Regions from separate parts of the Flexivirga sp. B27 genome, predicted to be linked through region 2. Evidence: riboswitches for the same ligand, from Rfam matches in the RefSeq annotation. Region 2 holds a riboswitch; each other region holds the start of a gene.
The links. Region 2 has a riboswitch for S-adenosylmethionine ahead of metX (homoserine O-acetyltransferase MetX). Riboswitches for the same ligand answer to the same signal wherever they lie in the genome.
Positions count from the first base shown of each region.

Region 1: another riboswitch for S-adenosylmethionine. It lies ahead of ACSZL9_RS08370 (MetQ/NlpA family ABC transporter substrate-binding protein); the one in region 2 lies ahead of metX (homoserine O-acetyltransferase MetX).
Region 3: another riboswitch for S-adenosylmethionine. It lies ahead of ACSZL9_RS04685 (aminotransferase class V-fold PLP-dependent enzyme); the one in region 2 lies ahead of metX (homoserine O-acetyltransferase MetX).

Region 1 is NZ_JBPYUM010000001.1:1,786,541-1,789,809, forward strand. Features, by position in the region: gene ACSZL9_RS08365 (serine hydrolase domain-containing protein) at 1-1,013, opposite strand, end outside; SAM riboswitch class IV at 1,135-1,265, shown strand; gene ACSZL9_RS08370 (MetQ/NlpA family ABC transporter substrate-binding protein) at 1,356-2,324, shown strand; gene ACSZL9_RS08375 (methionine ABC transporter ATP-binding protein) at 2,321-3,269, shown strand, end outside.
Region 2 is NZ_JBPYUM010000001.1:894,148-897,416, forward strand. Features, by position in the region: gene ACSZL9_RS04145 (universal stress protein) at 1-349, opposite strand, end outside; gene metX (homoserine O-acetyltransferase MetX) at 457-1,623, opposite strand; SAM riboswitch class IV at 1,658-1,794, opposite strand; gene ACSZL9_RS04155 (DUF4192 domain-containing protein) at 1,868-2,914, opposite strand; gene ACSZL9_RS04160 (YkvA family protein) at 3,011-3,269, opposite strand, start outside.
Region 3 is NZ_JBPYUM010000001.1:1,020,900-1,024,168, reverse strand. Features, by position in the region: gene ACSZL9_RS04685 (aminotransferase class V-fold PLP-dependent enzyme) at 1-1,396, opposite strand, end outside; SAM riboswitch class IV at 1,445-1,557, opposite strand; gene ACSZL9_RS04680 (DNA translocase FtsK 4TM domain-containing protein) at 2,080-3,269, shown strand, end outside.

The DNA.
Region 1 (3,269 bases), 890 kb from region 2:
ACCACGAGGCCCATGTCCGCAACGTCGGAGAGAACTACCGTGGCCTTGCCGAGGTCCGGCCGTATGACGAGATAGGCCGCGTAGCCGCCGGTCTGTCCGTTGTGCCACACCACGATTCCCCCGCCCGGCATACGCTCACGCACCCAGAAGCAGTCGTCGCGATGTGTCGAGGCAGCGCCCGGGGCATCGCCGCGCAGCAGGGCAGCCGCGAGGACTGCGAGATCGTCGATGCTGCTGGTCACCCCACCGGCGGGCGCATACCCGGTCAGCCGCCACTGCTGGGCCCATCGCCCCCACCGGGTGCACCCGCTGCGACGCGGCGCGTTCGGCCCGGCAGAGGTATGGGTGAGTCCGAGCGGTGTGGCGAGTCGATCGCGGACAAGATCCTCGTATGTCGAACCGGTTGCGCGCTCCAGCACCGCACCCGTCAGCGCCGCTCCCAGACTCGAGTAGGCCTGCTCACCCTGTGTCCGAAGCCTGACTCGCCGCGCGTGGCTCACGACCGATGAAACTCCTTGGCCGACATACGGACTGAGACCGAGCACGCCGTAGCCGAGCAGTCCGGGCACCGCGCGGATGCCCAGCGCGATTGGCGGCAACCCACTGCGGTGCGATGCAAGGGCGCTGACCGTGACGGCACCGATGGGGCGGTCAGCCAGCTCCGGCACGTGATCGCCGATCTGGTCGCTCATGGAGAGCTCGCCGCGCTGTTCCGCGTCGGCCAGCAGCATCCCGGTGATCGCCTTGCTGATCGAGCCGAGCTCGAAGACGTCGTCCGTCGAACAGTCGACAGTCGCCACCCGGATCGGGTTGTCACGCCGTGGCTCAACCACTGCGGCTGCGAGGCGCCGGCTCCGCCAGTCCCTGGCGCGCTCGAGTGCAGACCCGACCTCAGCATCACCGGTGACCGCACCAGCGCGATGCACTGCGGCCACGCCGAGTCCGACCACGAATCGCAGGATCACAACCAGGCCGACCACGGCGACGATCCCGCCGATCACTGACCCAACCAATGCCCATCACCCCCATGCGCAAGTGTGCGCCCCTCCTCGAACCGCGTGTGACCCACCTCACGAAAGTGAAGTAACACTACCCGTTTTGACTACTCCGGTAACGCTGACTTATGTTTGATCCAGTCACGAGACCCAGCGACAAGCCCTGGCTTGCTGGGCGGCAACCCTCACGCACGTGGCGGGGTGCCCCAGGTGAATGACTAGGCCGCAGAGCGTGATTCACACGATCTCGCAGTGCGGCAAGCACGGCAGTACCCACTTGACCGTCTTGCGCTGATCGCGCATGGGCGGACCTGAGCACGGCCGGGCGCAGTTCGTCATACCAGCGACCCTGAGGACACCATGCCTGACAACAACATCCCCGACCCGACCGACGTCCCGTCCCTGCCGGACCGGCCGACCCTGCCGCCCCGCCGCATTCACACCCGACGCAGCTGGATCGGCGCGGCAGTCGTCGGCCTCGTGCTCGGGGGCGGCGGCGGTTTCGCCGCCGGTCGCGCGTCGTCGGACGGCTCCGGCACGAAGCTGACCACGGTGAAGATCGGCGTGACCGACGCCGACCAGGACTACTGGAAGGTCTTCAAGAAGCTCGCGCGCGAACGCAACATCAAGTTGGAAACGGTCAATTTCTCCGACTACACCCAGGCGAATCCCGCTCTGGCGCAAGGACAACTGGACCTCAACCTCTTCCAGCACCTGGTTTTCCTCGCGACCTACAACCAGCAGTCGCATCAGACGCTGACCCCCATCGGGTCGACGTATGTCGTGCCGCTCAGCCTCTACTCCCGCAAGCACAAGTCGGTGCGGTCGATCCCGTCCGGCGCCAAGATCGCGATCCCAAACGACGCGACCAATCAGGCGCGGGCGCTGCTGGTGCTGCAGCAGGCGGGGTTGTTGAAGCTCAAGGGCGGCGGCACGATCCTGTCGACGCCGGCCGAGATCGACAAGGGCGCGTCGAAGGTGCGCGTGACACCGGTGGATGCCTCGCAGACCGTCACCTCGCTGTCCTCTGTCGACGGCGCAGTCATCAACAACGACTTCGCGCTCGACGGCAAGTTGGACCCGAAATCCGCTCTCTACTCTGACAATCCGAAGTCTGCGACCGCGCAGCCCTACATCAACGTGATCGTGGCCCGCGAGCAGGACAACGACAACCCGACGTATGCCGAGGTCGTCGAGCTCTACCAGGACCCGCGCGTCTCAAAGCTGGTCGTCGCGGAGTCCAAGAACACCAGCGTGCTGGTGCGTAAGCCCGCCGCTGCACTTCGCAAGCTGCTGACGCGCCTGGAGAAGACGGTGGCGTCGAAGTGAGCGCAGATCCGCTCGTCCGGATCGACTCCGTCAGCAAGGTCTTCGGCAAGAACGAGAGCGCCCACCGGGCGCTGGACAACATCGACCTGGAGATCCGTCGCGGTGAGATCTTCGCGGTCATCGGCTACTCCGGCGCAGGCAAGAGCACTCTGGTCCGGCTCATCAACGGGTTGGAAGAGGTCACCTCCGGCACGGTCACCGTCGACGGTCTCGACATCACCCGATTGAAGGGAAAACCGTTGCGCGCCATACGACGTCGCATCGGGATGGTCTTCCAGCAGTTCAACCTGATGCGGTCGCGCACGGTCTTCGGCAACGTCGCCTATTCCCTGCAGTTGGCCGGTCTGGACCGCGCGCAGCAGGAGCAGCGGGTCGCCGAGCTGCTGTCGTTCGTCGGGCTGCTGGAGAAGGCGTGGTCCTACCCGGAGGAGTTGTCCGGCGGGCAGAAGCAGCGTGTCGGGATAGCCCGCGCGTTGGCGTCCGATCCCGACCTGCTGCTCGCGGACGAGTCGACCTCGGCGCTGGACCCGGAGACGACGCGCGACGTGTTGGCGCTGTTAAGGCAGGTCAACGAGGAGTTGGGCATCACGATCGTGGTGATCACGCACGAGATGGACGTGGTGCGTGCCATCGCCGATCGCGTGGCGGTCCTGGACTCGGGACGGGTTGTCGAGAGCGGCGCCGTGCGCGACATACTCGGCGATCCGCAGAGTGAGGTGACGCAGCGGTTCGTCGACGCGACGGTCGGGAACCGACCGGATTCGCTGCGTTTGCAACAGCTTCGCGAGTCGTATGACGAAAGGCTGGTGACAGTCAACGTGTCCGACCAGCGTGCATTCGGCTCCACTCTCAGCGCTGCTGCACGCGACCACGGGGTCGACTTCGAGATCGTGTATGGCGGCATCACCGACCTGAAACACGAGTCGATCGGGTCCTTCACGGTCG
Region 2 (3,269 bases):
ACGCGGCGTCGAGCAGGATCCGCTGCGCATTGGCGCCCAGGATCAGTTTGCCCACCGGCGAGCGACGGCGCAGCCCGATCACCAGCAGATCGGCCGACTCGTCCTCAGCGATACGCAACAGCTCGTCCGTGGCGTCGTCGCTCGGTCCGATGGTGCGGACCTCGTAGCTGACTTCCTGATCGGCGAGCGCCGCCAGCTGGGCCCGGGCATCGTCGGCCTGGTCCTCCCCCGCGGCATGCGCCGAGTCGAGCACCACCAGCGGTGTCTGCCGCACCGCTGCCTCCGCGGCAGCACGGCGCAGCGCCGCCTCGCCTTCCTTGGTCGGCACGTATCCCACCACGACAGCCACTGCGCGATCACCTCTTCCTGCCGGGTCCTGCACCGACTCGGCACGTAGGGCCGACGCTACCGGACCGTCGCGACCTGCGGGCCGCCCATGATGTGGATCACGTCACGTCAGCCGGCGACACGCACCGGTAACCGGCGCCTGCGCGCGTCGGCGACGGTCTCGGACACCACTGCGGCGATCTGCTCGGTCTCGATCAGGAACCCGTCGTGCCCGTGCTGCGAGCGCAGCAGCCGGACGTGGCCGCGACCGTGCGCGGCGACGATCTGCTCGGACAGCTCGACCGGGAACAAGCGGTCGCTGTCGACGGCGGCGACCCGCAGCAGTCCGGGGTAGCTGCCGAGGACCTCTGTCAGGCTCCCCCGGCCGCGCGTCACGTCGTGCGTGGCCATCGCCGCGGTGAGATGCACGTAGGAACCGGCGTCGAACCGGGCGACCAGCTTGCCGGCCTGGTGGTCCAGGTAGCTCTCGACGGCGAACCGGCCGCCGTCGAGCGGGTCTTCGGACTCCTGCGGCTGGATGCCGAAGCGGGTGTTGAACTCGTCGGCGCTGCGATAGGTGGCGTGCGCGATCCGGCGGGCGATGCCCAGGCCGTGCTCGGGTATGACGCCGGTGTCGTAGTAGTCGCCCCCGGCATACGCGGGATCGGAGGCGATGGCCAGCGTCTGCGCCTGACCCCACGCGATCTGGTCGCCCGTGGCTTGGGCCGCGCTGGCGATGACCAGTGCTGCCCGGGTCCGCTGCGGCAGTCCGGCGGCCCACTCGATGGTGCGCATGCCGCCCATCGAGCCGCCCAGGACCAGGAACCACGCGTCGATGCCGAGCGCGTCGGCGACCGCAGCCTCGACCGCGACCTGGTCGCGGATGGTCGTGCGCGGGAAGCGGGACCCCCACGCCTTGCCGTCGGGAGCAGTCGACCCGGGTCCGGTGGTGCCGCGGCAGCCACCGAGCACGTTGATCGCGACGACATACAGCTCGTCGGTGTCCAGGGTGCGGCCCGGACCGATCAGGTCCGGCCACCACCCGGCGGTGGGCTGGCCGGGTCCGGCTTCCCCCTCGACGTGGGAGTCGCCGGTCAGCGCGTGCTCGATGAGCACTGCGTTGTCGGCGTCCGGGGACAACCGACCCCAGGTCTGGAAGGTGACGACGACCTCGGGCAGGCGCTCGCCGTTCTCGAGGTGAACGTCGGTCAGCCGGATGGCGCGGGCGTCGGGGTTGGCGTCCTGCGGCGGTGCGCACCACTGCGTCGCTGAGGACGTGGTGTGTATGGCGGTCATCCGGCCCACTCCTTGGGTGCCCTTGGGGCTCGCCGCCCCGCGCTTGCCGACCGCCGTGTGCGGTCGACCCTGTCTTCACCCGGGGCACCCCACCGCGGTGGAGGGTTGCCGCCCAGCCAGCCGGGGCTGTGTTCGTGGCCCGAAGGTCACTGAACGCTGGGACTCATGACAGGTATGACGGTAGCAAAATCGCCCACCGGCGTCGAAGCAGCAGCGCGCCCGTCTCACTGTCCGGGCCGTTCCCTCATGCAGGGCGCTGCTCATCACCGAAGGTGGGGCGCAGTCCCGCTTGCAGCGCGGCCGCGAACAGCCGGCCGAGGCGGCACCCCGGCTCCTGCTCCAGCGCCCGGTCGACCGCGAAGGATGCGAGCACCCCGTTGCCGGACGTCCAGCGCACTGCAGCACTGAGCAGGAGCACCGGGACACTCCACGGCGGCGGCACGCACCCGACCCACTCCTCGAGCCGGCGCGCGACCGCGGCCACCGGGTCGTCGAACGGATCGACCCCGCGCAGCCACTGTGGCGGCAGGCCGAGATGGAGGGGGTCGATCGCACAGTCCGACCCGTCCGGCGGGCCGACCACCTGCGCCGGCAGGAAGTCCGGCATCAGCCAGGACAGCACCTGATCGCGCACCTGCACCGAGTCGACCGCCAGCGTCGCCGACGCCAGCACCTCCACCGGCAGGTCGTGGACCGAGGTCTGTTGCTCCAACAGCACCCGCGGCAACACCTGGGCTGTCGGCAGCAGCGGCGGGTCCGGGTCGCCGAGCCGTGCCCCGATCGCGGCAGCCACCAACGGATGCCGGAGGTCGTATCGGCGCTCCAGGTCGGCCCGGTCGTCGGCCGGCACGACCCCGCGCAGCACGCTCTCGGCGACCGGCTCGACGTCAGTGGCGGGCGGAACCGATGACCACACCCGGGGACAGCCGTCGCACGAGCACTCCTCCACCCGCCACTGGGCGCCGTCGTCGCGCACCCGGGCGACGTGCGCCAGGTGCGCTCCGGCCTGCCGCAAGCGGGTGCGCAGCTCGGCCACGAACAACCGGTCGATCGCGCCGAACCCGTCGTAGCACAGCAGGAGCACTTCCTGGCTGTCCTGCCGGAGCAGCGCGCGGGCGATCTGATCGGCCAGTGCACCGATCTCGCGGCTGCCGGGCCGCTCGAACCGTGCCGTGAGACTGGTCCGCCCTTCCCGGGTGCCGACGACCACCAGGCAGTCTCGCGGCACGTAGCCGAGTTGATAGGGCAGGTAGGCGACGATCTCACCGATGCCGCGCAGTCTCGAGGTCATGCCCGGCAGCTTGCGGCCCGAGCCACCGCCTCGCCCACCGTGACAACGCGCGCTGTGGACGACGTGCCGGGCGGGTTGGGGCTGTGGATGAGACGGTCAGGAGATGCGTTCGCCCCGGACGGTGTGCCCGCGGCGCCGCTCCCACTCCAGGAACCGGTCGGTGTCTGTGGTGAGGGTCTTGGCCAGCCAGGCCAGCACGACGGCGTCGTCGGCGAGTCCGATGACGCCGACGAGCGCCTCGGGCAGGAGGTCGACCGGTGAGACGACATACGCAGCCGCGGCCGCCAGCAGCGCAAGGTGACCCGCGGTGACTTCGTCGTAGTCACCGCGCGCGACGGCCTTGGTCATCCGGGGC
Region 3 (3,269 bases), 130 kb from region 2:
CCGGAGCCGACCAGCCGTCCGGCGTGTGCACGTAGGACAGCGCCGGACCCTGCTCGACCAGGCGGCGGACCGCGCAGACCAGCCGCTGGACGTGCTCGGCGGTCGTGGCCAGGCCCAGGCTCGCCCGGACAGCGGTGGCACCGGCGCCGAGCAGGGAGTCACACAGCAGGTGCGCGCAGAACCGACCGTCTCGCACCGCGATGCCGTGCTCGTCGGCCAGCACCTGCGAGACCAGCGAGGGTTCGTAGCCGTCGACCGTGAAGGTCACCACGCCGACGTTCGGCCGATCGCCGAGCGCGCCGACGACCTGGACACCGTCGATCGCAGCCAGCCCGGCCCTCAACGTCGAGTAGAGGTTCGCCTCGTGTGCCGCGATGACCGCGCGGTGTTCCCGCAAGGTGGCGCATGCGGCGGCGATCGCGATCGCCCCGGCCGCGTTGGGTGTCCCGCCCTCGTGGCGTGCCGGTCCGGTCTGCCAGTCGGTGCGTTCCGCTGTCACCGCAGCAGTCGCACCGCCCGCGGGCAGGTATGGCGCTGCGGCGTCCAGCCAGTCGCGGCGGCCGGCGAGCACGCCTGCGCCATACGGGGCATAGAGCTTGTGCCCGGAGAACGCGATCCAGTCGACGCCGAGGGTGTCCAGGTCGATCGGGACGTGCGGTGCGAACTGTGCGGCGTCCAGCACGGTGCGGGCACCGAACTCCCGCGCCACGTCGGCCAACTCGGCCACCGGCCAGATCTCGCCTGTCACGTTGCAGGCGCCGGTGATCACGACGAGCTTCTCGCGACCGGATGACACGTCGGCGGATGCGGCGAGCGCGGTGCGCAACAGGTCGACCGCGTCGCTGGTGCCGGTCGGGACCGGCAGTCGGGTGGTGTTCGCGGCCGGCCAGGGGAGCAGGGCTGCGTGGTGCGCGGATGCCCAGGCGAAGACGTGCGTCTCGGCCGGCAGGCAGTGCCCCAGCAGGCGCAGCGCGTCGGTGGTGTTGCGGGTGAAGACGACCTCGTCGCCCGGGCGGGCGCCGATGAAACCGGCGACCTCGGCGCGTGCCGCCTCGAACCAGCCGGTGGTGACCCGGCTGGCGTATCCCGCGCCGCGGTGGACCGAGCCGTAGCGCCGCTGGGCGTGCTCGACCGCCTCGGCGACCGCGACCAGTGCCGGTGCGGTCGCGCCGTGGTCGAAGTTGGCGTAGTCGGTGACGGTGCGGTGCACGGTGGGCACGCCCAGTTGCGCGGAGACGGTGCTCGGCACACCGTCGGTGAACCGCGGGGCACGCCGCGGTCCGGGGGCCGGCACCGCCGACGGTCGGGTGCTGGTGCGGGATGCACTTGGGGATGCAGCGGCGGACGTGCTGGTGCCGGTGGTGTCGTGCTGGGGTTCGATGCTGACAGTGCTCAACGGGCGCTCCTCGGCCGATCAGGGATCGACGAGAGCTGGTGCAGAGCCGATCCGCGCTTGCCGACACGTTGTCGCGCCGGCCCGGTCGTCACCCGGAGCACCCCACCGCGGTGGAGGGTTGCCGCTCAGCAAGCCGGGGCTTCGCGCTGAGTCTCATGACCTGCTGGCAAATATAGAGGTATGGCGGGAGTCGCCGCCAACATTGTCCGAGTCGTGGAAAGCAGGCGACCGCCCACCTGGCCGGCCACTGTCCGGTCAGTGTCCGACCGATCGAGAGGCGTACAAAACGACCGAGTGGAGCACGAAACAGGGTCGGATTTGTACGCCTCTCGGTCCGGATGTGCGCCTTTCGGTCAAGTGGCAACGGAAGGCGCCACCGCGGGTCGGAACAACGTAGGCGCAGGGCGGGAGCAGTCGCTCGGCGGCGTGTTTCCTATGGGACAGGAGTGACAGTCGCGTACGGTGTTTTCGTGGCTACCCGTCCGTCCTCGTCGACAACGACCGTTCGCGCGACCCGCAGCAAGTCCGGATCGAAGGCGTCCGGTTCGCGCTCGCGTCCCGCGTCGGGGCGCACTTCGACGCGGCCGCCGGCCAAGAAGGCCACCGGTGCGAAGTCACGGACCGGTGGCAAACCGGCCGGAGGCGGTCTGCCCTTCCCGTTACGCGCGGCGCGCGGCACCTGGATGGGTGTCGCCCATGTGGCGGGAGGTGCTGCCCGTCGGGTCGGACACTCCACCAGCGAGTTGGAGCCTGAGCTGCGCCGTGACGGTCTCGGCTTCGCGCTGATCGCGGCGGCCGTCGTCGTCGCTGCCCGCGAGTGGTGGGGCCTCACCGGCAACGCCGGTGCCGTCATACACGCGATCGTTGCCGGGACCTTCGGGCTCGGCGCCCTCGTGCTGCCGTTGGTGCTCGTGCTGATCGGCGTGCACCTGATGCGCTCGCCGCGCGGCGACCAGGGCACCAACCGGGTGATGGTCGGGCTCGCGCTCTTCGCGATCGCGGTGTGCGGGATCACCAGCATCGCCAAGGGTGTTCCGCAGCCCAGCGAGACCGAGCAGTTGCGCGGCGCCGGCGGCATCATCGGCTTCCTGGCCAGCAGTCCGGTCGTCGCTGCGGTCCACACCGTCGGCGCGATGGCACTGCTGATCATCCTGTTGGTCTTCAGCGTGCTGGTGATGACCGCGACCCCGGTCACGATGATCCCTGAACGCCTCGCCCTGCTGCGTGATCGACTCTTCGCCCGCGGCGGTGCCTATGACGACGAGGACGCCACCGTCGACGCCGTCGCGCAGGACCTGCACGGCGACCAGATCGACGGCGGCAAGCGCAAGCGGCGCCGCAGCACCAAGACGCACGACAACACCGACCCGAGTCTGGACGGTGACGAGCCCTTCGAGCAGGCGGCGACCGTCGCGCCGCGGCGGACCAAGAGCGGCCGGGTGCTGCGACCCGGTGAGAAGGACCCGGGCACCGACGACGTCTATGACGTCGACGGCGACAAGTCGAACGGTGGCACGGCTGCCGGGGGCAAGACGGGCGGCGTCACGAAATCGACCGCCGGGCAGCCGGATCGCGCCGGCGACGCCCCGATGCCGTTGCCGGGCACGACCGGCACACCGCCGGAGTCGATCTCGACCGCACCGGGGCTGCAAGCCCCGCCGACGACGCCGTTGCCCCAGCGGGTCGAGCAGTTGCAGCTGGCCGGGGACGTCACCTACACGTTGCCCGCCAACGACGTGCTGCGGCCGGGCACCCCGCCGAAGGCACGCTCGGCGGCCAACGACCGGGTCGTCGAGGCGCTGACCCAGACGCTCGACTCCTTCAACGTCGACGCTCAGGTCAGTGGCTTCACCCGCGGACCGACGGTCACCCG